DNA from 2 places in the Xenorhabdus poinarii G6 genome. Region 1 is predicted to be linked to the other one. Evidence: predicted binding sites of a transcription regulator. Region 1 holds the regulator's gene; the other holds the start of a gene.
The links. Region 1 encodes LexA, which represses DNA repair genes until DNA is damaged. Its sites were predicted from a motif close to TNCTGTATGTACATACAGNA; they were not measured.
Positions count from the first base shown of each region.

Region 2: the regulator LexA is predicted to act here: its motif matches at 5,153-5,172, upstream of uvrB (excinuclease ABC subunit UvrB).

Region 1 is NZ_FO704551.1:3,019,180-3,034,705, forward strand. Features, by position in the region: gene uvrA (excinuclease ABC subunit UvrA) at 204-3,059, shown strand; gene XPG1_RS18720 (DUF5993 family protein) at 3,296-3,454, shown strand; gene XPG1_RS13995 (disulfide bond formation protein B) at 3,467-4,033, shown strand; gene XPG1_RS14000 (amino acid aminotransferase) at 4,245-5,441, opposite strand; gene alr (alanine racemase) at 5,502-6,581, opposite strand; gene dnaB (replicative DNA helicase) at 6,686-8,095, opposite strand; gene XPG1_RS14015 (quinone oxidoreductase) at 8,276-9,259, shown strand; gene XPG1_RS14020 (aminoglycoside nucleotidyltransferase ANT9) at 9,371-10,138, opposite strand; gene dusA (tRNA dihydrouridine(20/20a) synthase DusA) at 10,197-11,225, opposite strand; gene zur (zinc uptake transcriptional repressor Zur) at 11,436-11,948, shown strand; gene lexA (transcriptional repressor LexA) at 12,089-12,706, opposite strand; gene XPG1_RS14040 (diacylglycerol kinase) at 12,826-13,197, opposite strand; gene plsB (glycerol-3-phosphate 1-O-acyltransferase PlsB) at 13,336-15,526, shown strand, end outside.
Region 2 is NZ_FO704551.1:2,236,983-2,252,508, reverse strand. Features, by position in the region: gene bioA (adenosylmethionine--8-amino-7-oxononanoate transaminase) at 1-826, opposite strand, end outside; gene bioB (biotin synthase BioB) at 923-1,963, shown strand; gene bioF (8-amino-7-oxononanoate synthase) at 1,963-3,114, shown strand; gene bioC (malonyl-ACP O-methyltransferase BioC) at 3,098-3,871, shown strand; gene bioD (dethiobiotin synthase) at 3,861-4,544, shown strand; gene uvrB (excinuclease ABC subunit UvrB) at 5,210-7,237, shown strand; gene yvcK (uridine diphosphate-N-acetylglucosamine-binding protein YvcK) at 7,280-8,188, opposite strand; molybdenum cofactor riboswitch at 8,469-8,624, shown strand; gene moaA (GTP 3',8-cyclase MoaA) at 8,614-9,594, shown strand; gene moaC (cyclic pyranopterin monophosphate synthase MoaC) at 9,641-10,120, shown strand; gene moaD (molybdopterin synthase sulfur carrier subunit) at 10,117-10,362, shown strand; gene moaE (molybdopterin synthase catalytic subunit MoaE) at 10,365-10,838, shown strand; gene XPG1_RS10365 (Bax inhibitor-1/YccA family protein) at 11,030-11,740, shown strand; gene XPG1_RS10360 (autotransporter domain-containing protein) at 11,918-14,125, opposite strand; gene XPG1_RS10355 (ABC transporter permease) at 14,627-15,526, opposite strand, start outside.

The DNA of each region.
Region 1 (15,526 bases):
TTTACCATGCGAGGACTAAGTTTAAACATAAGCTCATTATATTATACTTTGCGAAGCGCATCGTACTCTGTGTTGCAATGGATACAGTATGATTCTCCGTTAAGCACTGTATATCTACTCAGCCATATTTGTGCAATAATAACGCGTTTTTGAGTTTTGCACTATTAATAAAGTCTTGCATTATCAATAACCTGGGAAGTGATATGGATAACATCGAAGTTCGGGGCGCCCGCACCCATAATCTTAAGAATATCAATTTAGTTATTCCCCGTGACAAACTGATAGTTATTACTGGGCTATCGGGTTCAGGTAAGTCCTCTCTGGCTTTCGATACCCTGTATGCAGAAGGCCAACGTCGTTATGTTGAATCTCTCTCTGCCTATGCCCGCCAATTTTTGTCACTGATGGAAAAACCGGATGTCGATCATATTGAGGGATTATCCCCCGCAATTTCCATTGAGCAAAAGTCCACTTCCCATAACCCGCGCTCTACAGTTGGAACAATCACTGAAATTCACGATTATCTCCGTCTGCTCTTTGCGCGCATAGGTGAACCCCGTTGTCCCGATCACGATATTACGTTGGCGGCACAAACGATCAGCCAGATGGTGGATAATATTTTGGCTCTGCCAGAAGGACAACGACTGATGTTATTGGCTCCAGTCGTTAAAGGACGCAAGGGAGAGCACACCAAGCTACTGGATACGCTCTCTGCACAGGGTTATATTCGCGCTCGTATTGATGGTGAAGTGTGTGATCTTTCCGATCCACCAACACTCGAATTACAGAAAAAACACACTATTGAGGTCGTCGTCGACCGTTTCAAAGTACGAGCAGACCTCGCTCAGCGATTAGCGGAATCATTCGAAACTGCGCTGACACTTTCCGGTGGTACGGCTGTCATTGCCAATATGGATGATGATCAGGCCGAAGAATTGGTTTTCTCTGCCAATTTTGCCTGTTCAATATGTGGCTATAGTATGAGCGAACTGGAACCTCGCCTGTTCTCTTTCAACAATCCTGCGGGAGCCTGCCCAACCTGTGACGGTTTAGGTGTTCAGCAATTTTTTGATCCTGAACGTGTGGTGCAAAATGACTCTATTTCCCTGGCCGGCGGCGCTATTCGAGGTTGGGATCGCCGTAATTTTTATTACTTCCAGATGCTACGATCACTGGCTGAACACTACAAATTCGATATTGAAGCGCCGTTTAATCAATTAAGCCCGGCGCTTCGAAAAGTCGTTTTATACGGTTCAGATAAAGAGTCTATCGAATTCAAATACACCAATGATCGTGGTGATGTCACTGTTCGTCGCCATCCGTTCGAAGGCGTTTTGCATAATATGGAACGCCGCTATAAAGAGACAGAATCCATCGCAGTACGGGAAGAACTGGCAAAATATATCAGCAATCGCGCTTGTGTTTCTTGTGAGGGTACGCGATTGCGTAAAGAAGCACGTTATGTCTTTATCGAAAATACCACGTTACCGCAAATTTCGGATTTCAGCATCGGCCATGCGATGGCGTTTTTCCAAAATATCAAACTCAGTGGACAACGTGCCAAAATTGCTGAAAAAGTTCTGAAAGAGATCCGTGATCGCCTGAAATTCTTGGTTAATGTCGGATTGAATTATTTGACGCTTTCCCGTTCGGCTGACACCCTCTCAGGCGGAGAAGCTCAGCGTATCCGCCTGGCAAGCCAAATTGGAGCGGGTCTTGTCGGTGTGATGTATGTGCTGGATGAGCCTTCTATTGGTCTGCATCAACGAGATAATGAACGTTTACTGGAAACATTGCTTCACCTGCGCAATTTGGGTAATACCGTTATCGTTGTCGAACATGATGAAGATGCTATTCGCGCGGCTGACCATATTATTGATATCGGGCCAGGCGCGGGGGTACACGGTGGCGAAATTGTTGCCGAGGGCACAATCGCCGATATCATGGCAAGCACCAAATCCCTGACAGGAAAATACCTGAGTGGCCAACGTAAAATTGCCATTCCAGAACAGCGTGTACCAGCCAATCCAGATAAGATGCTGAAATTGATTGGCGCAAAAGGCAACAATCTGAAAAAGGTAACATTAACACTGCCTGTTGGCCTATTTACTTGTATCACCGGTGTTTCTGGCTCCGGTAAGTCGACGCTGATCAATGATACGTTATTCCCTATCGCGCAGCGCCAGTTAAACGGAGCAACCAATATTGATCCTGCACCTTATATTGACATCCAGGGTCTTGAACATTTCGACAAAGTGATCGATATCGACCAGAGTCCGATTGGCAGAACGCCTCGTTCCAATCCTGCCACTTATACTGGTGTGTTCACGCCGGTGAGGGAATTATTCTCTGGTGTTCCTGAATCCCGCACCCGTGGCTACACTCCGGGGCGTTTTAGTTTCAACGTTAAAGGTGGGCGCTGCGAAGCCTGTCAGGGCGATGGGGTCATTAAAGTTGAGATGCACTTCTTGCCTGATGTTTATGTACCTTGCGATCAATGCTGCGGTAAGCGTTACAATCGCGAAACGCTGGAAATCAAATATAAAGGCAAAAATATTCATGAAGTGCTGGATATGACCATCGAAGAGGCGCGTGAGTTTTTCGATGCAGTTCCTGCCCTTGCCCGTAAATTACAAACTTTAATCGATGTTGGCCTCTCTTATATTCGTCTGGGTCAATCCGCTACAACACTTTCAGGCGGGGAAGCACAACGGGTAAAACTGGCGCGGGAATTGTCCAAACGAGGTACAGGCCAGACATTGTATATCCTTGATGAGCCAACAACTGGCCTGCATTTTGCGGATATTCAACAATTACTTTCTGTTCTACATCAACTACGGGATCAAGGAAATACCATTGTCGTTATCGAGCATAATCTGGATGTCATCAAAACGGCTGACTGGATTGTTGACCTCGGTCCCGAAGGTGGCAGCGGCGGCGGTGAAATACTGGTATCAGGGACGCCAGAAGCAATCGCTATGTGCGAACAATCTCACACTGCTCGTTTTTTGAAGCCAATATTGAGAAAGGTTAATTCAATTATCCCGCCGCTAAATTAGCTACCCTGCTCCCCACTTGGTGGGGAGTTTTTTCGTCATTTCATCACACATTGTTAACTAAATTTTCCTTTATACACGGAGGAAGAAAGTCTTTTTTCACTATTATTTCGAATAAATCCCCCCTCCTTAAATCAGTATTTTGTATTGTTGTTCTAATATTACTTATAGTCACATTGCTGACATATTCATTCCATCGTGTTATTACATATGCTTTAAATTTTTAATGGAGATTAAACATGTATATGTTTTTACCGTTCTTGGTTGCGCTGGTTACCATCGTTACTGTCATTACTAACAAGAAAAAGCTGACGTATACGCTTTGGTTTACTTTATTCATCATTACGGTGTTTTGGTTTAAATATCATGCAACTGATGCATTGAATTTGTCTTTCTAATCGGAGGCCGTTATGAATAATACAATGTCAGCACCGCGTAATATTAGCCTCGCAATGACCTTGAATATCCTTGGCTTGTTCGGTATTAGTGTAATTTTGATCGTCGCGTTTTATTATCAATTAGCGCGTTTTGAACTTCCCTGCCCATTATGTTTATTACAGCGCGCAGGCATTATCATGATTGGTTTTGGTTTTTTGTTTAATATTTATTTCGGTATAAAAAACGCCCACTACAGCCTCTCACTGCTCGGCTGTATTGTGACTGGTTTCATTGCTATGCGTCAGGTTTCTCTCCATATCCTGCCGGGAGATATGGGGTATGGTTCCACGTTCTTCGGACTGCATTTTTATACCTGGGCTGCTATTTTGTCTATTCTGACCATCATTGCTATTGCCGCTATTATGCCTCTAAAAGCAGGAAATATTGATTCAGAAAAATACACGCCTCCCACATTCGGCAAAATAGCGATGGGGTTATTTGCATTTTTAATTGCAGCTAATCTGATTTCTACCATATTGGAATGTGGCAGTGGACAGTGTGATGATAATCCAACGTTTTATCAGTTACTGAAGAAATAATCTTTTCCAAACTAACATCATTATTAAAGTAGAAAGCTCTGAATTTATGTAGCCTTCTACTTTTTTCACTGTTTTTTCAATCTGACGCTTCGCGGAAAACCCACCCAAAATACATCCTGAGCTTAGCGCTTCAGCATCGCCGCATCAATGAGATAACAAATTTCATGTCATCAAACAACACTGCAACTTGAAACGCTATCAGTAATATACATTACCGACTCACTGCGGCAAATGCTTCAACAATACGTTGTACATTATGATGATTCACGCCTGCCATACAAACTCGGCCTGAACCGACCAGATAAACGCCGAATTCCTTACGCAATCTCTCGACCTGTTCCGGGCTGAACCCGGTATAACTGAACATACCACGCTGTTTCAGTAAATGGTCAAAGTTTTTCTCCGGCAAGGCATCTTTTAATGCGTTTACTAATACAGTTCGCATTTCCAGAATACGCAAACGCATCCGTTCCACTTCTTCTAGCCATTGATTTTTTAATTCAGCATTACCCAATACTCTGGCAACAACCTGCGCCCCAAAATTTGGCGGGCTGGAGTAAATACGACGGATACCGGCTTTCAATTGTCCTAAGACATTTTCAGCCGCGTTTGTATCGTCACAAATCACGGATAACCCACCCACACGCTCACCGTACAGTGAGAAAATTTTCGAAAATGAGTTACTCACCAGACAAGGTAACCCTGCATCTGCCATTGCACGGATCGCATACGCATCTTCTTCCATACCATCGGCAAATCCCTGATAAGCGATATCCAGGAAAGGGATCAATTCGCGTTCTTTGGCAACCTGAACCACTAAATCCCATTGGTTATTGGTCAGATCAGAGCCTGTAGGATTATGGCAACAAGGATGCATCAAAATAATGCTTTTACCAGGCAATTGCTTGAATGTTGCCAGCATTTCGTCGAATCTCACCCCTTTATTTTTATCATCAAAATAAGGGTAATAGTTCACTTTGACGCCAGCGCCAGCAAAAATAGCAGCATGATTTTCCCAGGTTGGATCGCTGCACCAGACTTCAGAACCAGGGAAATAACGGTGTAAGAAATCAGCACCCACTTTTAATGCGCCCGAACCGCCCAATGTTTGAACAGTTGCGATGCGACGCAAGCTTAACAATGGATGATCTTGACCAAATAGCAATTCCTGAATTGCCACTCGATAAGCAAGCAAGCCTTCCATCGGAAGATAAAGGGAAGCAGACTGCGGCAAAGTGCGCATCTGTTCTTCAGCAGCAGCGACAGCTTTCAATTGTGGCGTTATACCCTGCTCATCGTAATACAGCCCGATGCTCAGATTAATTTTTTCTGCACGAGGATCATTTTTGAATGTTTCCATCAATGACAAGATAGGATCACCCGCATACGCATCAATATTCTGGAACACTACGTTACACTCCTTGCTCCGAGTTGATAAAAGATGCAATCAACAATATAGCTTATCGGTTTATTCGTCTAGATATTCCATGACGACGCGTGAAGTCAGCTTTGTCATTAACTCGTAGGCGCTAATGCCTGAATGTTTGGCAATTCTTTCCACTGGTAGAACATTTCCCCAAAGGATAATTTCATCCCCAACTTTATCCTGACATGCAGGCCCCAGATCCACAGTGATCATGTCCATGGACACGCGACCAACCAGCGGTACTTCCCGGCCATTAATAAATACCGGTGTGCCAGCAGGTGCACTGCGGGGATAACCGTCACCATACCCCATTGCCACAACGCCAAGGCAGGTATCACGTTCACTACGCCACGTACCACCGTATCCTACTGATTCCCCCGCTTTATGTTTACGTACTGCGATTAAGCTAGATTTTAGTGTCATCGCAGGGAGTAAATTAAAATCGGCCGCCGTTTTGTCCGCTGTTGGTGAAGCGCCATACACCATAATGCCGGGACGAACCCAGTCCAAATGTGCCTGTGGCCACAATAAAATCCCCCCCGATGCAGCAATAGATTTTTCGCCGGATTTATCCGCAACAAATGCCAAAAAGCAATCAATTTGTTGTTGGGTTATTGCCACGGCAGGCTCGTCTGCATGGCTAAAATGACTCATGATATTAACCGGTTGTTCAATGTTACGGCAGCGGCTCAGGCGTTGATAAAACGCTTCTGCTTCATCAATCCTCACCCCCAGACGATGCATACCGGTATCAAGCTTCATCCAGACTTTCACCGGATGGGGTAAATCCGCCTGTTCTAATGCCTCAAGCTGTTCAATACTATGCACCACGGTTTCAATATGGTTGGCGACTAAAACCGGTAAAACAGTAGCTTCAAAAAAGCCCTCTAGTAGCAAGATGGGTTTGACTACGCCTCCACTGCGTAAGGCAAGGGCTTCCCCGATGCGAGCGACACCAAAACAGTCTGCCTCTTCCAGCGTGGCAGCCGTTTCTAATAAACCATGTCCATAGGCGTTTGCTTTCACAACGGCAATCAGTTTACTGCCAGGCGCTTGTACCCTGACTTGTTGCAAATTGTGTCGCAGAGCGCGGCGGTCGATAACAGCAGTTGCCGCTTTCATTTCATCCCCTTTTTTTATGATTTTCCGGTCAGGTTTGATCAATAACAGCCTATCTTCACTGTTGATAATTTAGTCAGTTAAACAAGGACGATAGGCTCTCAGATTTATTCGTCACTGTAACTTGGCCCGGCATAATTATCGAAGCGTGACCATTGACCATTAAACGTCAACCGGACTGCCCCGATAGGGCCATTACGCTGTTTACCAATGATGATTTCTGCCACGCCTTTCAGTTCACTGTTATCGTGATAAACTTCATCCCGGTAGATAAACATAATCAAATCAGCATCCTGCTCGATAGAGCCTGATTCACGTAAGTCGGAGTTAACCGGACGTTTATCGGCGCGTTGTTCCAGGCTACGGTTAAGCTGAGAGAGTGCGACAACCGGTACTTGAAGCTCTTTCGCCAGCGCTTTCAATGAACGGGATATTTCCGCGATTTCCAGCGTTCGGTTGTCAGATAAAGAAGGAACCCGCATCAATTGCAGGTAGTCGATCATAATCATGCTCAGCCCACCATGTTCGCGGAAAATTCGCCGCGCACGGGAACGCACTTCCGTTGGTGTCAAACCGGATGAGTCATCAATATACATGTTGCGTTTTTCCAGCAAGATCCCCATCGTGCTGGAAATTCGCGCCCAGTCCTCATCATCAAGCTGACCAGTTCGAATACGTGTTTGATCTACACGGGATAAGGATGCCAGCATACGCATCATGATCTGACTGCCTGGCATCTCTAAGCTGAAAATCAGAACAGGTTTATCCTGCATCATAGCGGCGTTTTCACACAGGTTCATCGCAAAGGTTGTTTTCCCCATTGAAGGACGCGCCGCCACGATAATTAAATCTGACTTCTGCAATCCTGCGGTTTTTTTGTCCAGATCCTGATAGCCGGTAGAAACCCCTGTCACGCCATCATGTGGGCGCTGATAAAGCTGCTCGATTCGTGCAACGGTTTCTTCCAGGATCTGTTCAATCCCTCTCGGCCCCTCGTCTTTATTGGCCCGGTTTTCTGCGATCTGGAATACGCGTGATTCTGCCAAATCCAGGAGCTCTTCACTGGTTCGGCCTTGTGGATCATAACCCGCATCTGCAATTTCATTGGCTACCGCAATCATGTCGCGTACGACCGCCCGCTCGCGGACAATATCCGCATAGGCATTGATATTCGCAGCACTTGGGGTATTTTTTGATAATTCGGCAAGATAGGCGAACCCACCGACATTATCGAGCTCACCATTTTGTTCAAGAGATTCCGATAATGTGATCAGGTCAATGGGTTTGCTCCTTTCGAGCAAACGCTGCATTTCAGTGAAAATACGTCTGTGTGGTCGGCTAAAAAAATCATTGCTGCTAACCCGCTCGGATACATTATCCCAACGTTCATTATCCAGCATCAAACCGCCTAACACGGATTGCTCTGCTTCCAAAGAGTGTGGTGGAAGTTTCAGCCCTTCCACTTGGCGATCTTTTGGTTCAGCCATACTGTTGTTAGTTGGTTTTTTCCCAGCCATGTACCACATCAATCCACTAAACAAAAAACGAAATAGCGTATCAGTATACGCCATGAAAACAGCCTTGAGTAATTATATATAGTCTGTAATGATTTCCGATAAATTCACACAGGTTGCATCCATTTCATTGCAAACGTGCGAAGCTGTTCCCAATATTTCCACTATAACGAGCGAGTGACCATGGCAAAACATATTGAATTTTCCGCCACTGGCGGCCCAGAAGTACTCCGATATTGTGAATTTATACCTGCTGATCCGGCACCTGATGAAGTCCAAGTCGAACATAAAGCCATTGGGGTTAATTACATTGATACCTATTTTCGCAGTGGATTATATCCGTTAACTGATTTGCCATCCGGCCTGGGAACAGAGGCTGCCGGCATTGTCACCAAAGTAGGTGCCAATGTGACATCCGTTAACATCGGTGATCGCGTTGCTTATGCCCAATCGACAATCGGTGCTTACAGTGAAGTGCATAATGTTCAGGCGAATAAGATCGTTCTTCTGCCCGATGCCATTTCATTTGAACAAGCAGCCGCTTCCTTGCTGAAAGGTTTAACCGTTTACTATTTATTTTTTCTGACGCATAAGGTGCAAAAAGACGACGTTTTCTTATTCCACGCCGCAGCCGGAGGGGTTGGACTGATTGCTTGCCAGTGGGCGAAGGCATTGGGAGCAAAATTGATTGGTACTGTCGGCTCTGATGAGAAAGCCGCACTTGCCCACGCTGCGGGCGCGTGGCAAACCATTAATTATAATCGCGAAAATATTGTAGAACGTGTTCTGGATATCACTGGCGGGGAAAAAGTCGGGGTTGTTTATGATTCTGTAGGCAAAGCGACATGGTTGGATTCATTGGATTGCCTGAAGCGCCACGGACTGATGGTCAGTTTTGGCAACGCATCCGGGCCAGTGACCGGGGTCGATTTAGGGATCCTCAATCAAAAAGGCTCCCTGTTTGTTACCCGCCCCGCAATTAATGGGTATATCACCACTCACGAGGAATTGAACGAAGCCAGCAAAGCGTTATTTGACGTCATTGCAGCGGGAAAAATCAACGTTGATGTGCCAGAAAGCCAGAAATTTCCGCTGAATGAAGCAATGGCAGCACATCAAGCATTGGAGAGCCGCATGACTCACGGCTCCAGTTTATTGATCCCATAATGGCAAGCACTGTTCCTGATTAACGGAATATGTCACTCGGTGCGGGCATGAAAGAGCCCCGCGCCTTATGCTTGTCCAGACCTGTCTGTCCGGCCATGTAGGTGGGGAGCATTATAGATTCGTTAGCACACAATCGTGCAATGCATTTACCGTGAGCTGAAGTTCTTGCTGGCGATTTTGCCAATCTTCTTCACACCCGCTCAAATAGCTCTCCCGCACATCGATCAAAACAATAGCCTGTACGACTGGAAGGCGGGCTGCAGCCCAGCCGGCAGCGACATCCTTAGCGACAAACTCTCCGGTAACAACGGTTCGCCACATACGTGCCAGCGTTAGCAGAACATTGCGCTCATCTCCCTGTAGCGTTTCAAGTAAAACCGGCAGAACCTCTTTAATCGCCCGGCGAATGTCTGATCTTGGAATAACGGGTATAAGACGACTTGCATCCGGACCGAGCAGAGGTATTGCTTCCTGTCGTGATTGAGCCAACACCAAAGTAAGTTCTGGATCACAAACAGGTTTGGGCGTTTTCCCTTCTTCATATTCGTCACGCAGCCACTCGCCATAAATGAATTCGCTCCGGGCAGGATAAGGTGATGCAATAAGATCGGTGCGCAAGAAAACAATCACTTCAACAGGGCGGCGTCCATCAGGATCAGCGGGATAGCGACCCGATATCATCATTAAATCGGCAGCAAGACTTTCCCGAATCTCAGATGTTATTGGCTGGTCAATAACCACGAGCAAATCTACATCGCTACGGGGACGAAGGCCACCAACCACGGCCGAACCATGCAGGTAGACTGCTACCAGCGATTCCACTAATCGCTTCTGGACTATCAACAATACCTCAGCTGCCTCGGATGGAATTAGCAACATCGTCAACCCTATTTTCCGAATACGCCAAAAGACTTGATTAACAAAACACCTGAGCGGATTACATCCGCTCTTTCACCATTTCCAGGGCTTTCTCGACAACCATAATATCAGCGCCTGGTTTATGGGCGTTCTCACTTAAATGACGACGCCATTGACGTGCCCCCGGTATTCCCTGAAAGACTCCTAAAATATGGCGAGTAATATGGCCCAAATAAGTGCCTTGAGATAATTCCTGTTCGATATAAGGATAGAGGGACTTAACCGCGTCAACAGTATTGGTCACAGGAACGGTGTGATCAAAAAGCTCACGATCCACATGCGCTAGAATAGAGGGATTTTGGTAAGCTTCTCGCCCAATCATCACACCATCGATGTGTTGTAAATGTTGTTTCGCTTCTTCCAGCGATTTAATACCACCGTTAATAGAAAGGGTGAGTTGCGGAAAATCTTTTTTCAATTGATAAACCCGCGGGTAATCCAAAGGGGGAATTTCACGGTTTTCTTTTGGGCTTAAACCCGACAGCCACGCTTTGCGTGCATGGATAATAAAATTATCGCAATCGCTGTTTTTCACGACGGTATCAATGAAATCACACAAAAACGCGTAACTATCCTGTTCATCAATGCCAATCCGGGTTTTCACCGTGACAGGAATATCCACCACGTCCTGCATTGCTTTAACACAGTCGGCTACCAGTGTGGCTTCGCCCATCAGACAGGCGCCAAAGCGACCATTCTGCACCCGATCAGAAGGGCAACCGACATTCAAATTGATTTCATCGTAATCCCGCGTCTGTGCCATTCTGGCACATTGCGCCAATGCCTGAGGATCACTTCCCCCTAATTGCAATGCCACTGGATGCTCTTGCTCGTTATACGCCAGATAATCCCCTTTACCATGAATAATCGCCCCCGTTGTGACCATTTCCGTGTAAAGAAGCGCTTCCTTGCTTAATAAGCGATGGAAGTAACGGCAATGACGGTCAGTCCAGTCCAGCATCGGCGCAACAGAAAAGCGGGAGGGTTTGAATGTATGGGTTTTCCCGTTGATTTCAAAGGGAGTTTTAACTTCTTTATGTTCTTGCATTTCAAGATATTTCAAATGTTTTTAAATTAACCACACCCTTTCAGCACTTCTGGAGAGCCGTGGGTATAAAATGTGGTCTACTATAGCATAGAAAAATGTCCCCAATACCCAACCAAACACGGCAGTATATTGTTTGCTCTCCCACCTCTCTCCTCCCCGAAAACATGATAATATTAAAGCTGTTAGCGTCATGTCAGTGTGAGAGATGTAATGAAAACGATCAATCCAAAAAAGTTACTGGCTCAGGCTGAAACAATCTGCCTGTCAAGAGGGGTACGTTTAACACCTCAACGCCTTGAAATACTTCGCTTAATGACAGAGCAGCCTGGGGCAATAAGTGCTTATGACTTGCTGGATCTGTTACGTGAAGTAGAGCCACAGGCTAAACCCCCTACCGTTTATCGTGGATTAGAGTTTTTGCTGGAACAAGGTTTTATCCACAAAATAGAATCCACAAACAGTTATGTGCTTTGCCATCATTTTGAAGAACCCTGCCACACTTCGGCCATGTTTATCTGTGAAGTGTGTCGTTCAGTGACCGAAAAAGAGGCAAAAGACATTGAATCGGCTATCCAGCAGTTAGCTCAAGGGACAGGGTTTCATTTGCGAAATAGTGTGATAGAAGTCCATGGTATATGTTCTTCCTGTGATGAGATTGAATCTTGCACGGCGCACGATACATGTCAGCACAATCATTCGGTTGAAGAGAAGAAAAAGAAATAAAAAATGCTTGAGGCCGGGTGAAATAATCAGGCGGTCATAGCAATGAGCACCTATTTTTAAGTCCCGCTAAACCCACGTTTAACGGGTACTGGCAAAGATGACCGCCCCAAAATGGCAAAATACAGTATCCGATTTTACAGTCAGAACCAATCCCCGTTACGAATAATGCCTACTGCCAACCCTTCAATAGTGAAACTCTGTTCGCTCAAGTCCACAACAATTGGTTGAAATTCCTGATTCTCAGCAATCAATTCAATTTTGTTTCCTGTTTGCTTAAAGCGTTTTACTGTGACTTCATCTTCAATGCGCGCCACGATAATTTGTCCATTATGCACATCCTGTGTTTTATGCACGGCCAGTAAATCGCCATCCATAATACCAACGTCTTTCATAGACATTCCGCTTACACGCAGCAGAAAATCAGCGCTCGGTTTGAAGAGTTCAGGATCAACCTTATAGTGACTTTCGATATGTTCCTGCGCCAGCAATGGTTCCCCGGCAGCAACACGACCTATCAGCGGTAACCTCGCCCCTGCATCTTCTTCTTCGAGAAGCAAACGGATACCTCTGGATGCCCCAGAGATAATCTCTATCACCCCTTTACGCGCAAGTGCTTTTAAATGCTCTTCTGCTGCGTTAGGTGAACGAAAACCAAGACGTGCTGCAATTTCAGCGCGTGTTGGTGGCATACCCGTTTGCGAAATATGGTCACGCACCAAGTTATAAACTTGCTGCTGCCTGGCAGTTAATGCTTTCATTTCGCCCCCTGTTTGTTTATACAGCCAAACTGTGAGTATATACAGGTAAATTCAAATTGGGAACCGTCAGCATGTAAAAGCAACTAATTAACCTGTTTTGATGAAAAAAACAGACCACTTCAGCACAAAAAATGTGACCAAAAGATCATTCCCCAAGTAAACAGCGCTAAAAATATGGTGAGCAAGACAGCCGCTGATCCCATATCTTTCGCCCGACCTGATAATTCATGATATTCACTGCCGATACGATCCACCACCGCTTCTATCGCACTGTTGAGGATTTCAACAATGACCACCAGCACAACAGAACCAATAAGAAGGAGTCGCTCAAGTAAGCCAAAATCTAAAGAGAATGTAATGATGATTGCAAGCAGGGCAACGATCGTTTCCTGCCGAAATGCAGCTTCATTTTTCCATGCCGCCTTGATTCCTTTTGCTGAATATTCAATTGCTTTAATGATGCGGATAAAACCTGTTGATTGATTGGCCATAAAAAATCATCTTCAGTGAGTTTAATAATTGTCTGGTTAGATAACTTTTAGCCTTTATTATTGTCTTATTTCCACAGATCTCAAAATCTGTTTCTGGTATCCTTGCGACGCATTGCTAACAAGAGGCTTAAAGCAGTTATGTCAGGTTGGCGTAAAATATATTATAACTTATTGAATTTGCCACTAAAATTTTTAGTAAAAAGTAAACTTATCCCTACGGATCCCATTGCGGAGCTGCGTCTTGATACGACCCGCCCTATTTTATATGTGCTGCCGTACCATTCAAAAACAGACTTATTGACCCTGCGTCAACAATGTCTGGCGCAAGATCTGCCGGATCCGTTAGATCCTTTGGAAATTGGCGATACACAACTTCCAAGCTGTGTCTTTATCGATAACGGCCCACGAGTGTTCCGTTGTTATGCGCCAAAGCATGAGTCAGTGAAAATTTTTCACGCCTATCTGGATTTACATCGTAATAATCCTGATTTAAATATCCAGATGGTGCCGGTTTCCGTCATGTTTGGTCGTTCTCCCGGACGCGAGGGACAAGAAGGCAATACCGCTCCGCAACTCCGTTTGCTCAATGGCGTACAGAAGTTTTTTGCAATCCTGTGGCTTGGACGAGATAGTTTTGTGCGATTCTCCACCCCTGTATCTTTACGCCGGATGGCTGATGAGCATGGGACGGATAATATTATCGCCAATAAACTTGCCCGTGTTGCACGAATACACTACTCCCGCCAGCGTCTTGCGGCGGTTGGCCCACGTTTGCCTGCCAGACAAGATCTGTTCAACAAGCTACTGACTTCAAAGGCGATAGAAAAAGCCATTGCTGATGAAGCGCGCAGCAAAAAAATCACGCCCGAAAAGGCAAAACAACATGCCATCAATATGCTGGAAGAGATTGCTGCGGACTTCTCCTATGAAACCGTACGTTTGACCGACCGGGTTTTAAGTTGGACATGGAACCGTTTGTATCAGGGCATTCATGTTCATAACGCTGAACGGGTTCGTCAATTAGCACAAGATGGCCATGAACTGGTTTACGTCCCCTGCCACCGCAGCCATATGGACTACCTTTTGCTCTCTTATGTGCTTTATCACCAGGGGCTGGTTCCACCGCATATTGCGGCGGGCATTAACCTGAATTTCTGGCCCGCAGGCCCGATATTCCGTCGTCTCGGTGCGTTCTTTATCCGCCGAACATTTAAAGGCAGTAAACTTTATTCGACAATCTTCCGTGAATATCTTGGTGAGTTGTTTACCCGTGGTTATTCGGTTGAATATTTTGTCGAAGGGGGACGTTCTCGTACTGGTCGCCTGCTTGATCCCAAAACGGGCACTCTCTCCATGACATTACAGGCGATGCTGCGGGGAGAATCACGGCCAATCACCATCGTGCCGATCTATATCGGTTATGAGCATGTGATGGAAGTGGCAACATATGCCAAAGAACTGCGTGGTGCAACCAAAGAAAAAGAAGGGTTTTTCCAGATGGTTCGTGGGCTGCGCAAATTACGTAATCTGGGGCAGGGTTACGTGAATTTTGGTGAGCCGATCCCGTTGGTACAGTATCTGAACCAGAATGTGCCGGAGTGGCGTGACGCTATTGACCCAATCGACCCCCAACGTCCAACTTGGCTGGCGCCAACGGTCAGTAAGCTGGCTGGCAATATTATGGTCAACATCAATAATGCGGCTGCAGCCAATGCGATCAATTTATGCACCACAGCCTTGTTATCATCACGTCAGCGAGCACTGACTCGTGAACAGCTTATTGAGCAGTTAGATTGTTATCTGCAATTACTGCGTCATGTGCCTTACACACACGATATCACTGTGCCGAATAAAAGCGCGGAAGAATTGTTAGATTCTGCTTTGTTGATGAATAAGTTTGAAGTCGAAAAAGACAGTCTGGGGGATATTATTATCCTGCCACGCGAAAGCGCGGTATTGATGACTTATTATCGCAACAATATCCAACACTTACTGATCCTGCCATCCTTAATTACCAGTATTGTTATGCATCACCGCCGCATTAGCCGCAGTGAATTACTCAGACAGGTCGCACTGATTTATCCGCTGATCAAGCAAGAGCTTTTCATGCGTTACAATCAAGAAATGCTCCCCGGTGTCGTCAATACTCTGGTTGATGAACTGGCACGCCAATGCCTTATCTGTCACAAAGAGCAAGAAATGCTGGTGCTGAATCCGGCACGTATTCGTCCACTGCAATTACTGGCGGCAGGTATCAGAGAAACGCTGCAACGTTATGCCATTACGCTTTCTTTGTTGAATGCCACCCCTGAAATTAGCCGTGGTGTAC
Region 2 (15,526 bases), 780 kb from region 1:
ATGCCTTGCCTAAGCACAATATATCTGGTTCGATCTGGGCGTGCTCACAGGCAAACAATTTTCCGGTTCGTCCAAATCCGGTCGCAATTTCGTCTGTTATCAACAAAATTTGATATTCATCGCAAAGTTGGCGAACCCGGCGCAGATATTCAGCATGATAAATTCGCATTCCCCCCGCACCCTGGACAATCGGCTCTAAAACCACGGCGGCAATTTCATCATGGTGTTGCAGTAACAACTGATGCAGAGAATCAATATCTTCCGGTCGCCACTCATCACCAAACGCACATTGTGGTGCATCAGCAAACAGGTGATTGGGAAGGTAGCCTGTATACAAGTTATGCATGGCGTTGTCTGGATCGCAGACAGACATGGCACCCAATGTGTCACCATGATAACCATGACGTAATGTCAGGAAGCGATGGCGTTTTTCCCCTTTAGCCTGCCAATATTGCAGTGCCATTTTTAGGGCGACTTCGACGGCAACCGATCCTGAATCAGCTAAAAAAACACATTCCAGTGCCGCAGGGGTCATCGCAACTAATTGTTTACACAGCTCAATCGCAGGAGAGTGGGTGATACCGCCGAACATAACATGTGACATCTTATCGATCTGAGCCTTTGCCGCCTCATTAAGAACGGGGTGATGATAACCGTGGATAGCTGACCACCATGAGGACATGCCATCAATTAATGTTCGGCCGTCTGATAACACCAGTTCTACGCCGCGGGCAGATACGACCGGATAAGTGGGAAGTGGATTGGTCATTGAGGTATAAGGATGCCAAATATGGCGTTGGTCAAATTCAAGATCGGAAGGTGTCATGATCATTTTGTTGTAAACCTTTTTTGATTGCTTTTGGTTGACATGATAACGGCATTATTTAAACTGACAACGTTTTTTCTCATGGGAGATACGATTGTGAGCGAGCGTCAACAATGGACAATCAAACAGGCACAGCACTTGTTTGATAAGCCTTTTTTTGAATTATTATTTCAGGCTCAACAGGTACATCGTGAGCATTTTGACCCACAACAAGTACAAGTCAGTACCCTGCTTTCCATCAAGACCGGCGCCTGCCCGGAAGACTGCAAATACTGCCCACAAAGTTCCCGTTATAAAACCGGTCTGGAAAAAGAGCGGCTGATGGAAGTGGAAACCGTCATTGAATCGGCCCGCAAAGCTAAAAAGGCGGGTTCAACCCGTTTTTGTATGGGTGCCGCCTGGAAAAACCCGCATGAACGGGATATGCCGTATCTGGAAAAAATGGTCAGTGAAGTCAAAGCATTGGGTATGGAAACCTGCATGACGCTGGGCATGTTGAATCCCTCTCAGGCACAACGTTTGGCTGAAGCGGGTCTGGACTATTACAACCATAACTTAGACACTTCGCCAGAATTTTACGGCAACATTATCACTACACGCAGTTATCAGGACAGATTGGATACATTGGATAATGTCCGGGATGCCGGTATTAAAGTCTGTTCCGGGGGCATTATTGGTTTGGGGGAGCAAATTCGTGATCGGGCAGCATTATTGGTGCAATTGGCCAATTTACCTAAACCGCCGGAAAGTGTGCCGATCAATATGTTGGTAAAAGTCAAAGGAACACCATTGGAAGATAATGAAGATGTCGATCCTTTTGACTTTATCCGTACCATTGCGGTCGCACGGATCATGATGCCAACATCGTATGTCCGTTTATCTGCGGGTCGTGAACAGATGAATGAACAAACTCAGGCCATGTGTTTTATGGCAGGTGCCAACTCCATTTTTTACGGCTGCAAATTATTGACGACCCCCAACCCGGATGAAGATCAAGATTTGCAACTCTTCCGTCGTTTAGGCATCAATCCTCAACAGACAAAAACGGCATTCGGTGATAATCAACAGCAGCAGCATCTGACTGAAGCCATTATTCATCATACTGATAACGAACAATTCTATAATGCGGCGCTATGATGAACTGGTCAGATTCTCTCTCACGGCGTTTGGCCGAACGTCGGGGCACTTCGCTGTGGCGGAATAGGCAAGTCCATCAGGGATCGGATGGGCGGTTACTGTTCACTTCAGATGGTCAATATCTGAATTTTTCCAGCAACGATTATCTTGGATTAAGCCGGCATCCCCGGATCATTGCGGCCTGGCAGCAAGGGGCTGAACAGCATGGGGTGGGGAGTGGCGCGTCAGGCCATGTTACAGGCTATACCGTTGCGCATCAGGTGCTGGAACAACAATTGGCAGAATGGCTGGGGTACTCCCGCGCCTTACTCTTCATTTCGGGTTATGCCGCTAATCAAGGGGTGATTGCGGCTTTGATGGAAAAAGAAGATCGCATTATTGCTGATCGCCTGAGTCATGCTTCGTTGCTGGAGGCTGCCATGCTTTCTCCCGCACAGTATCGGCGGTTTCGGCACAACAATATGGGATCACTGCAACGGCATTTGGCAAAAACAGGTGGCGGCAAAACGCTGGTGGTGACGGAAGGTGTTTTCAGTATGGATGGGGATTGTGCCCCCCTTGGCGCTATTGCTCAGCAAGCGAAAGCGGCGGCAGGCTGGCTGATGGTGGATGATGCTCATGGCATTGGCATTCACGGTGACGAAGGGCGAGGAAGTTGCTGGATGCAAAATGTGAAACCGGAGATTTTGATCATCACTTTTGGTAAAGCCTTTGGCTTGAGTGGCGCCGCGGTTTTATGTGATGAACAAACCGCAGAATACTTGCTCCAATACGCCAGACATCTGATTTACAGTACTGCAATGCCACCGGCACAGGCAATCGCCCTTTCCGAAGCTGTCCGACAAATCAGAGCAGGCAATGAACTGCGCCAACGGCTGCAAAACAATATTCGTTATTTCCGCCATGAAGCACAGCATCTCCCTTTTGTCTTGATGGATTCAGAAACCGCCATTCAGCCACTCATTATTGGTGACAATGCACGTTGTACCGCGTTGTCTGATGTTCTCAGGCAAAAAAAAGTGTGGGTCAAAGCGATCCTTCCGCCAACGGTTCCCACGGCGAGTGCGCGATTGCGCATTACGCTGACCGCAAACCATACACGGTACGATATAGATACATTACTGGAGGCGTTGCATGGTGTTGGCGGTTAATGCCATTGATAAACACGCGATTGCCGGTGCTTTTGGTCGTGCGGCTTCTAAATATGACGCGGTGGCAAAATTACAACAGCAAACGGGTGACTACCTGATGACGCTGGTACAAGCTGAAAATACAGGCATACGGGTATTGGATGCCGGCTGTGGGACGGGATTTTTTAGTGCCCGTTGGAAACAGCAGGGTAAACAAGTGATTGCGCTGGATTTGGCTGCTGGCATGTTAAACCACGCAAAAGGACAACAAGTTGCCGATTATTATCTGCAAGGGGATATCGAACATCTGGGGTTGGCGGAAAGCAGTGTGGACATCTGTTTCAGTAATCTGGCGGTACAATGGTGTGGTGATTTGCCAAGTGCATTGCGGGAGTTTTATCGTGTTACCCGACCTGGTGGCCTGATCGTGTTTTCCACTCTGGCGCAGGACTCACTGAATGAATTGGCCACTGCGTGGAAGCAGGTGGATGATTATCAGCATATTAATCAATTTTTGCCTCTGCGAGCCATTACACAAGCATGTCAATCCTATCAACATAAAATCATTCACCGGAAATATCTGCAGTGCTACCCACAACTTTTGCCACTACTGAACTCTTTAAAGGGGATCGGAGCCACACACCTTCATCATGGCCGCCAGCGCGGATTAATGACCAGAAAACGCATCAATGCCCTTGCCGAAGCATACCCACGGAATCATGGAAATTATCCGTTAAGTTATCAAATTGTTTTTGGAGTCATTTATTGTGACAAATAAGTATTTTCTGACAGGCACCGATACTGAAGTCGGTAAAACGGTTGTGAGCTGTGCTTTGTTGCAGGCTGCGAAGAAAAAAGGTTATCAGACAGCAGGTTACAAGCCGGTGGCATCCGGCAGTGAAATGACAACAGAGGGGATACGTAATGGTGATGCGCTGGCTCTGCAACGTCACAGCACGGTGTCATTAACCTATCAGGAGGTGAATCCTCTGGCCTTTGTTGAACCCACATCACCCCATATTGTGAGTGCGGCGCTTAATCAGCCAATCGAGTTTTCCGTCTTATCTGCGGGATTGGACGTCCTGACAAAAAAATCTGACTGGATTTTGATTGAAGGCGCCGGGGGATGGTATACACCACTATCGGAAAACATGACTTTTGCGGATTGGGTTATTCAGGAAGATTTACCGGTCATTTTAACCGTCGGTGTTAAATTGGGTTGTATTAACCATGCTGTATTAACCGTAAAAGCGATTCAGTCTTCTGGCCTGAAACTGGTCGGTTGGGTTGCTAATGAAATTGAACCGGCGGGCAAATATCAGGCGGCATATTTGGCGACACTGGAACGTATGATCCCTGCGCCTTTACTGGGCGTTCTTCCTCATCTGGGGGAATTCAGTGATAGCGATAACATCGGTCAATATATGACGATTGATCCACTGGTTAAGTAATTGTTTACTTTAAGTTGGCTAAAATAAGTTTCAAGCGTGACATTTTAGCCGATTTTTTTTACGTGATAAGTATTTTGTTTCGACAATTTCTGTCTGGTTTTTAAACAACGAATAACGTAGAGCAATCCTAAAACAGCACCAAAATATTCCGTTATTGAAAATAATTGATAAACAAGGATCGCTCCGCGATCACCCATGCTTAATAGGTTTTGCTGAGTTATCCACTATTCTTGTGGATAACCCTGTGTATTAGTTTTAGAAAAGTATCCTCGTGCAAGGCAACACGCGGCTTTGGCGAGATTTGTTGTTATTCTCTACTCGGATTTTTTTTGATTAAAAATCAACTTATTATATAAAAGCAATTTCTTTCTTTCTTCTTTGGTGATTTGGTGTCTTATCATTTCAGTAACGAGTGCAAAAATAGGAAAAAGCAATCCCATCATCTGGGGATAAACATCGTCACGATTCATGTTAATTAAAGGTTAATATCATCATGTGAATATCACCTGGTGGTAAATATTGCGCCAAGTGGTGATTTGCCGCTATTTTTTGATCGTTCTAAGATCGTCTTGCCAACAAAAACACCATTATTTTTTCAACTTGCTTGAAGCTGTTTTTTTATCCAGTATGATAAAAAGGGGTTTTCAGGGGATGGTGCGGGAAAAATGAGCAAAGAAACGAGTAAGGTTTTTAAGTTGCATTCTGATTTTAAACCGGGAGGCGATCAGCCATCGGCTATCCGGCAATTACAGGAAGGGCTGGAAGATGGACTGGCTCATCAGACGCTGTTAGGGGTAACCGGATCGGGTAAAACATTTACGATTGCCAATGTTATCGCAAACATAAATCGTCCTACCCTGATCCTTGCTCCCAATAAAACATTGGCCGCACAGCTTTATAGCGAGATGAAAGCGTTCTTTCCTGAGAATGCCGTAGAATATTTTGTCTCCTACTACGATTACTACCAGCCGGAAGCCTATGTGCCTAGCTCCGATACCTTTATCGAAAAAGACGCTTCCGTGAACGAACATATAGAGCAGATGCGCCTGTCGGCAACAAAAGCGTTGCTGGAACGTCGTGATGTCGTTGTCGTTGCCTCTGTTTCTGCGATTTACGGCCTGGGTGATCCTGATAGTTATTTGAAAATGATGCTGCATTTAACGGAAGGTATGTTAATTGACCAGCGTGCTATCTTGCGTCGTTTGGCAGAACTGCAATATACCCGTAATGATCAGGCCTTCCAGCGAGGCACATTCCGGGTCCGTGGTGAAGTGATTGATATTTTTCCCGCAGAATCAGATGAACAGGCGCTGCGTGTGGAGTTGTTCGATGATGAAGTTGAACGTCTTTCCCTGTTTGATCCGCTGACAGGGCAGATCGTGTACTCGGTGCCGCGTTATACTGTTTATCCCAAGACGCACTATGTCACCCCGCGTGAACGCATCCTTCAGGCGATGGAGGCGATCAAAGCGGAATTAGTGCAGCGGCGTAAGGTGTTGTTGGCGTCAGACAAATTATTGGAAGAGCAGCGTATTACTCAGCGAACACAGTTCGATCTCGAAATGATGAGTGAACTGGGCTACTGTTCTGGCATTGAAAACTATTCTCGTTATCTGTCAGGTCGTTCTGCCGGAGAACCTCCGCCAACGCTATTTGACTACCTTCCGGCAGACGGTTTGCTGGTGGTTGATGAATCTCACGTCACTATTCCGCAGATCGGCGGAATGTACCGGGGCGATCGATCCCGCAAAGAAACATTAGTGGAGTACGGTTTCCGTTTGCCGTCAGCGCTGGATAACCGGCCATTGCGGTTTGAAGAATTTGAAGCATTGGCGCCACAGACCATTTATATTTCAGCGACGCCGGGTCATTATGAATTGGAAAAATCGGGCAATGAACTTGTCGAACAAGTCGTGCGTCCGACGGGGTTAATTGACCCCGAAATTGAAGTTCGCCCTGTGGCAACTCAAGTGGATGATCTGTTATCTGAAATCCGTATCCGGGCGGCAAAAAATGAGCGGGTGTTGGTCACGACCTTAACTAAACGTATGGCCGAAGATCTGACGGAATACCTGGAAGAGCATGGTGAGCGGGTGCGTTATCTTCACTCCGACATTGACACCGTGGAACGGGTGGAAATTATCCGTGATCTTCGTCTTGGTGAATTCGATGTTTTGGTCGGTATTAACTTATTGCGTGAAGGTCTGGATATGCCGGAAGTTTCCCTGGTTGCCATTTTAGATGCAGATAAAGAGGGTTTCCTGCGTTCAGAGCGCTCTCTGATCCAGACTATCGGCCGTGCAGCGCGTCATCTACACGGTAAAGCAATTTTATACGGTGATAGAGTGACGGGGTCGATGGCGAAAGCCATTGATGAAACGGAGCGTCGTCGCGCCAAACAGCAGGCATTTAATCAAGAACACGGTATTGTACCGCAAGGGCTGAATAAAAAAATCGGTGACATTCTGAAAATTGGTCAACCTGTTGATGGTAAAGGAAAAGCCAAAGGTAAGCGTAAAATTGCCGGAGAGACGAGGGATTACCGCCATTTATCCGCGAAAGAGCTGGAACATAAAATCCGTGAACTGGAAGATAAAATGTACCAACATGCACGGGACTTGGAATTTGAACAAGCGGCTAATCTCCGTGATCAGGTTCAGACATTACGGGCACAATTTATCACCAACGCCTGAGTCATGAGCATTGTGCCGTGGGCACAATGCTCAGGCACATCGCTAACCCAATTTTTGCAGCGTGTATTCAATTGCCTGGCGTAATAATTCACGATCATGGCGATAAGGGATATCCTGCGCTTCCAAAACCTGTTGGGTCACAATTCGATCCGTAAAGGCGCTGATATCTGTACGTGGGCCGACAATCAGTGCATGGATCATTTTGCGGCCAATCTTATTTTCCATAATGTCAATTTTATCTTTTAACGTTAGCTTTGTTGCCGCATGACTCAGCTCTTTCCCTAAGTTACCGATATAAATCATATTCGCGTTGCTACGTCGCAGGGATTGCGTTAAATCTTCCAATAATAACAATGGCATTAGGCTGGTGAAAAAACTGCCAGGTCCGATCAGAATTAAATCTGCTTGCTCAATCGCCTCCAGTGCTTCTTTCGTCGTGTTGACATGAGGATAAAGGGCAAGCGCTTGTGGTACACCATTGAGTTGATCGACATTCACTTCGCCATACACGGTATTACCTTGCTCATCGATGGCCATTAAATCAACCGATTGCTCTGACATGGGAATCAACTGTGCGTTGACTTTCAATAAATTGCGGATCAAATTAATGGCTTCAAGAGGACGGACGCTTAAATGATCTAAAGCCTTCAACATTAAATTGCCCAAATTATGCCCGGATAATTCGCCTTTACCGCTGAACCGATATTCAAACATGGCAGAAGCAATGGTTGGTTCCGTGATTAACTGATTGAGGCAATTACGCATATCTCCCCATGCGATCCCGCCTTCTGAGCGTCGTATTCTACCGGTTGAACCCCCATTATCCGTGGTCGTGACAATGCCTGTCAGACGGCTTCCGAGGGAGGAAAGGGAAGACATCACGCGTCCAAGTCCATGACCGCCGCCGAGAGCGACAACGCGATCCAGATCAGCTAATGAGCGATTTCGCATAGGATTCCTATTACTGACTAAACGTAGGGGATTAAATAAACCTCATCTAATTTATCACAAAATATAATGCTTTCAGAAGGTTGGTGTAATTTTGTACAATCTATTTCCCTTATATTCAATGTGACTGCGTGGAAACACCGTCATACTTTGAGCGTTATCTAGCGGTAACTCGTTGCCTAATAAGGTATATATTGGATTGTGGATTCGCTTTTTATTTTCTTAAGCGTTAGAATTCCGGGCGTGTCCATCGTCATTCGCATTGTCGTTTATAGCCAAATTTAACGGATACTAACGCCTAGCCTCTGTGTCTAAGTCGCTGTTTATCAAATGGATACCACATTGATATGATGCACTGGCCGTGGCTCTTGAGTCACCAGGATGCAAGGTAGAAATACCGGCATCTCCCGTACTTGGAAGGTGTTATTGTGGAACAACTCGTAGATGCGTTTTTGCGCAAGTTCTATTATTTGAGATTATCGATTACGGATGTGTGCAATTTTCGTTGCACCTACTGTCTGCCTGATGGATATCGGCCTCATGGTCATCAATCTTTTCTTTCTCTGCCGGAAATTCGTCGTGTCAGCCGGGCATTTGCTGAACTTGGTACAGAGAAAATCCGCCTGACAGGGGGAGAGCCAACGATGCGGCGTGATTTCTGTGACATTATCGCTGCCGTTCACGAAAATCCGCAAATCAAAAAAATTGCGGTCACAACGAATGGCTACCGGATGGCACGGGAAGTTTCTCAATGGAAATCGGCGGGTCTGACCGCCATTAACGTGAGTGTTGATAGTTTAGATCCCCGCCAATTTTATGCCATCACCGGGCAGGATAAATTTTTTCAGATTATGCGTGGTATTGATGCGGCTTTTGAAGCGGGATTCAACACGGTAAAAGTGAATGCGGTGCTGATGAAAAATCAAAATGATGCCAGCCTGCCTGCGTTTCTTCACTGGATTCAACACCGCTCTATCCAATTGCGTTTTATCGAACTGATGGAAACGGGGGAAGGCAGTGATATTTTTCATCGCCATCACCTTTCTGGTGAAGTCATTCGCCGCCAACTGTTGCAACAAGGTTGGCAGCTGCGGCCGCGTGCGCGCAGTGACGGACCGGCTCATGTTTTCCGTCATCCTGATTATCAGGGAGAAATTGGTCTTATCATGCCGTATGAAAAAAATTTCTGCCAAAGCTGTAACCGCCTGCGAGTCTCCGCTATTGGCAACCTTCATTTGTGCCTGTTTGGTGAACAGGGTATTCCGTTGCGTGATTTATTGGCTGATGACGTCTCACTTGACGCGTTGAAACGACGCATTCAAGGAGGATTAGGCCATAAACGTGAAACTCACTTCTTACATCAAGGGGACAGTGGTATTACCCCGAATCTCTCTTTTATTGGTGGTTAATGTCACTGCCAGATTCATTTTCAGGCGTAATATTTAGGAGCAAAGAATGCCGCAATTAACCCATATCAATCCTGCGGGGGAAGCCCATATGGTGGATATTTCTGCCAAATCGGAGACTGTCCGTGAAGCACGGGCAGAAGCATTCGTTGAAATGCAGGCGGAAACCTTAGCCATGATCATTGCCGGTGGGCATCACAAAGGCGATGTTTTTGCGACCGCCCGTATCGCCGGAATTCAGGCAGCAAAACGGACATGGGATCTGATCCCCCTTTGCCACCCGCTACTGCTTAGCAAAGTGGATATTCAATTGGAAGCACAAACAGAACACAATCGTGTCAGGATTGAATCTTGCTGCCGCCTGGCCGGCAAAACCGGCGTGGAGATGGAGGCTCTGACTGCGGCATCTGTGGCCGCGTTGACGATTTATGATATGTGCAAAGCTGTGCAAAAGGATATGGTGATTGGGCCGATACGGTTATTGGAAAAAAGTGGCGGTAAATCAGGGCATTTTAAGGTGAGCGTATGATAAAAGTACTCTTTTTTGCTCAAGTCCGTGAGTTGGTAGGAATCGATTTACTTGAATTGCCGAATGATTACCCAACGGTTGCGCATCTCCGACATGCACTGATTGAAAAAGGTGAACGATGGGCGTTGGCATTGGAAGAAGGTAAATTGTTATTTGCGGTGAATCAATCTTTTGTCCATGCCGAACAGGCCTTACATGACGGTGATGAAGTGGCGTTTTTCCCGCCGGTGACGGGAGGATAACAATGGAAAATACTCGGATCAATGTTCAACGCGAGGTGTTCCATGTCGGTGAAGAATATCAATGGCTCTCACAGGGTGATGAAGAAGGAGCAATAGTGACTTTTACCGGCAAAGTTCGTCACCATAACCTGGGAGATAGCGTTCATTCACTGACATTGGAACATTATCCTGGCATGACAGAAAAGCAGTTACAGAACATTGTTGATGAAGCGCGCCAACGCTGGCCTTTACAACGAGTCAGCGTTATCCATCGCGTGGGAGAACTGTACCCGGGGGATGAGATTGTCTTTGTTGGCGTGACCAGCTCTCACCGTCATAGGGCTTTTATGGCGGCTGAATTTATTATGGATTATCTGAAAACGCAGGCCCCCTTCTGGAAAAAAGAATCGCTTGCGCAGGGAGAGGGAGAACGTTGGGTCGAAACGAGACAAAGTGATCAGGAGGCAATAAACCGTTGGTCATCATTCGGGTCATAATAGGCTGAAATTGTGTTCAAGGGGTTGTTTTGTGAATTATCTTGAAAACGGGCTGGATAAATAATATATCACTGAAATAGCCATTAATTGGCGGATGGTTTTATTCATGTTCTATGCTAATGTATAGCTTTTAAGTGGGTTGTTTTTTAACAGTCTTAATCCTTAAACTCTTTTATGAAAAGGTAATCGTCATGGATCGATATCAACGTCCTAATGATTCGATTGTCCAGAAAGCGGGTTCTGGTATACAAAGTTATATGGCGCAAGTTTATGGCTGGATGACTTGTGGCCTGCTGTTAACGGCATTTGTTGCAGGGTATGTGGCAAATACCGCTGAAATTTTCTCCATCATTACTTCCAGCAACATTATTTTTTATGGTTTGGTGATTGCACAGCTTGCACTGGTGTTTGTGCTGTCTGGTTTAGTGCATAAAATGAGCGGGGCGCTGGCAACAGGGCTGTTTATGCTGTACTCCATGTTGACCGGGTTGACACTCTCGGTCATCTTTGTGGCTTATACCGCTAGTTCTATTGCCAGTACCTTTATTGTGTCAGCGGGGATGTTCGGCGCATTGAGCGTTTATGGTTATACCACCAAGCGTAGCCTCAGTGGTCTGGGTAACTTCCTATTTATGGGGCTCATTGGTATCGTTCTGGCTTCTCTGTTGAACCTCTGGCTGAAAAACTCCGCATTAACGTGGGTCATCACTTATATTGGTGTTTTGGTTTTTGCTGGCTTGACTGCGTACGATACCCAAAAACTGAAAGAAATGGGGGAAGAGCTGGATATGAATGATAGAGAGAACTTGCGCAGGTATTCTATTACGGGCGCACTGACTCTGTATCTGGACTTCATTAATCTGTTCCTGATGTTGCTGCGTATTTTGGGTGATCGCCGATAACTGCGGATATATCGCCTTATTTTTTAATATAAGAACCCGGCGTTGGCCTGTTTTTCCTGCCAAAATCCCTCAATTTCTATTGGGGGATTTTTCAGATTATTGACAACCACCGACTAACATCGGTGGTTGTTGAGTCTCCAGCAAACCGCGTTTTTTCTCGCGCGAATCGTGACACATTCAGAATCGGACGTTGATCCCCAAACTAAAATTGTAATTGGGATCTTGCGAATGGCCTTCGTTACGTGTGACGGAAGCAAAACCATGTACATCATTAAACAGATTCGCATTTGTGCCTATTGTGTATTGGCGCCAGTCTTTGCTCTGTTTACCACTCTCCATAACAAAGGCGTTTGTGGTGGAATGAATGGCGCTGCGCAGTTTGTAGCGTGTATCCCCGAACTGGTGATGAAATGCTACAGCAGCATAAGGATTGAAACGCCCCAATTGGGTATCGACACGCCATCCTAATGTCCCTACTTTAGATGTGTAATGCTGGTCACTAAAATGCATGGAGGTACTGTTGTTACCGGATTCTCGGTAGCCTTTGACATCGCCTTTATCCCAAGCAAATTGAATAATAGGGCTGGTGCTGACGACGTTTGTGACAGGTATATCCCAACCCGCCGTAAAACGAGCTCCCCATTGTTTCCCTTTCGTTGAACCGCTTTCTCTACGAGTAGCTTTCCCAAGTTGAATGTTGCGGGTCAGGTCGTAACTCATGTGAGCATAGTGGAGATCAGCGTTCACCCATGCGTTGTTAAAGACATTCCATAGGGCATAACCCGTTGCTACATGAGCATTTCCATTGTAGGTAAAATTGGAAATAGGGGAACGCTCGGATTTGTCATTGGCGTACAGCACACCCAGCAAAAAGTTTTCTGTCAGTTGATAGTCGCCACCTAAAGTAAAGGAGTGATGACGATTGCCAGTATAGGCACCGAAGACACCCAATTTTCCTGGTTGATGACCACCATGGCGTAATTGTTGCAGGTGACCATCAAGAGAAGCTCGAGTGCCTTTAACTGGAGCACGATTGACCTGATTCAGGATCATCACCTGTGATGGGGCGACATAAATGGATTCAAAATATTGGCCCATGATCTTGTGTGCCAGTGGTGATGGATGGAAACCATCCGAGAAGATAAACTCTTTACTGTCATCAAAATCTTTAGGGCCTTGTTCTTTGGTCGTTTTAGGTTTGGAAGTGCATTTGTTCGCATCGACGCCTACGCCACAGGCATAACCCAAATTATTGCCGAAGCCATAGATGATGGAATTAGACATAACCTCACGCAGCAGGCCATTAATATCTGCACGTAAGATATTACCGCTGATTTCATTATCTACTCGCTTGTTATAAGCCTCGGTGAGGCTTGTCGCAGCAGTGCTGGCCTTGTTATAAGCCTCGGCGAGTTCTTTCTCAATGGCGGTGGGATCTAATTTAATCTTTTCAAGGTCTATGCCAAGCATTTTAAGTTGGCTTTGATATTCCATCGCCAGCGCTTTAACCTTGTTTTCAGATAACTGCCCCAATGTCTTGAATAGCTTTTGGAGGGCGAGTTGACGTGCCTCTTCGCTAACGATGGTGGCTTGATTAATGCTTAAGTGTACTTCGCCTAAAATACTTTCTATTTGTTCTTGTGTTTTTTTTTGGACGGTTGATCTGATTGTGTTTCCGAGAAGATCGCGCACAAACGGGTCCATTTTCTCTATTTCGGCATCCACTATTTTATTCACTTTCATTTTTATCCCTGATGCCAAAACGGCTTCCAACAATTTTGGTGTTTTGCCAATATCAGGCACAGTGGGAGCGACAACTAATCCATCCCCGTGTTTCACCAATGTGTTAATTTGTGCTGCGGTAGCGTTCGCACTTTCTTTGATTATATCATCAGGTTTCCAAGAGGATTTATCACTGAGGTCAAACAGTTTTCCCAGATTTGCCATTAACGCCGTTTTAATATCATTCCCGCCTACCCAATGAAAATAGATTCCGTCAGGGTCGATCTTATTGTTTTCCAGAAAATCGTTGAGCTGTTTTGCTGTCGTGTTGTTGGGATCTTCGGGATTAAATGCTCCGGTAGCCGTTGCTCCTGCTTTGGCATGATTGGTGCCACCTTCTTCAGAGGGTATTAAGTTGCGGCCAGAAAATACTTCAACAGCAACTTTTTCTTTATTCCCATCAGTCGTGTAGCGTGCGTGGAGTTTTTCCGCATCTTCCCTTTCTTCAGGTTTTGCATTTTTAATTGTTTCGGCGCGGGCATTTCCTGTATCAGTCGTGCTATCTCCACCAAAAACATACACATTTTTATCAATATGGGCATGGGCAAGGGGATTGATTGAAATCGCTAGCAGTGCAGGTATGAATAAAAATGCTTTTTTCATTGAGCATTCTCCTTAAAAACCATTTGTTAGTTGTTAGCTTATTGCCTGTTAATGGCAACGTTTAAGAGGTGCCCCTTTTGTTAAAATAGAGGCTTTAATGAGTTAAATTTTTAATAAAAATTTAACGTTTTTGAAACAATTGGTCTTTGCTAAGTATGCCGAATTATTTTTGATATTCCATTTTCAAATTGAATTTAATGGAAAAAATGTGATGTCGAATCAAATGTGCGATGCAGTTGTGTGACAATTCACATGTTAATAAAATATTTCATTTGTGTTTCATTTGATTCGGTGCTGAGGTATGTGTATAAGTCTTAAAAAATGGCGATGAAGTGTGGTTGGATGAGGCTGGTCACTAAAACCGGAATAGACTTTTCCAGTAGAAGTATCTACTGCTGCTGATATAACGTGAGCATGAGCAGCCGCTCATTGCGCCTATCATTCGTTACAATTAAGTAGGTGCAACTTGCGGTGGTGTTTGATGATTTGTTGGTGGTTATATTACGCAATCTTACGGCGGAACAGGTAATAAGCTCCTCCCCCCGTCGTTGCCGTAATGACCAATAGAGGCCAGAGATTTGGCCAAATCACAGCTAAATCAGCCCCTTTTAAATAAATCTGTTTGGTGATATCAGTAAAATGTCGGATGGGGTTAATCCAGGTGATGTTTTGTAACCAAACGGGCATATTCTCAACCGGAGAGATATAGCCGGAAAGGAGGATAGCCGGCATCATAAACACAAATACCCCGATAAACGCTTGCTGCTGAGTAGAACAAACCGCCGAAATCAGTAAGCCGAAACCCACTAGCGATAATCCATAAATCAACATGCAACCATAAAATAACAATAATGAACCCGCGAAAGGGATTTGATAGCACAGCGTGCCAATCAACAAAACAATACTGGCTTGCATCGTCGCGACGATCAACGCCGGAATGGCTTTACCAAGGAATATTTGCCATGTCTCCAATGGAGAAACCAGCAATTGATCCAGCGTTCCTTGTTCCCGTTCACGCGCGACCGACAGCGCTGTAACGATGAGTACGCCAATGGTGGTAATCATGGCAACCAATGATGGTACAACAAACCACTTATAATCCAAATTGGCGTTATACCAATTACGAATCATTAACTCACTGTGATTGAAATTGGCGCTATTGCCCAATAATTGTTTTTGATAATCCAGCACAATTTGCTGGATATAGTTGGCAGCAATCTGAGCGCTATTTGAATTACGTCCGTCCAGCAAAACCTGGATTGAAGCCGGATGATGATTGGCGAGATTCGCACTGAAATTTTGTGGAAAACGTACCAGCAGTAGCGCTTTACGGTTATCTAAGGTGGGGCGTATTGCTTGCGAACTGGTTAGCAAAATCACATCAGGAAAGGCTTTCGATTT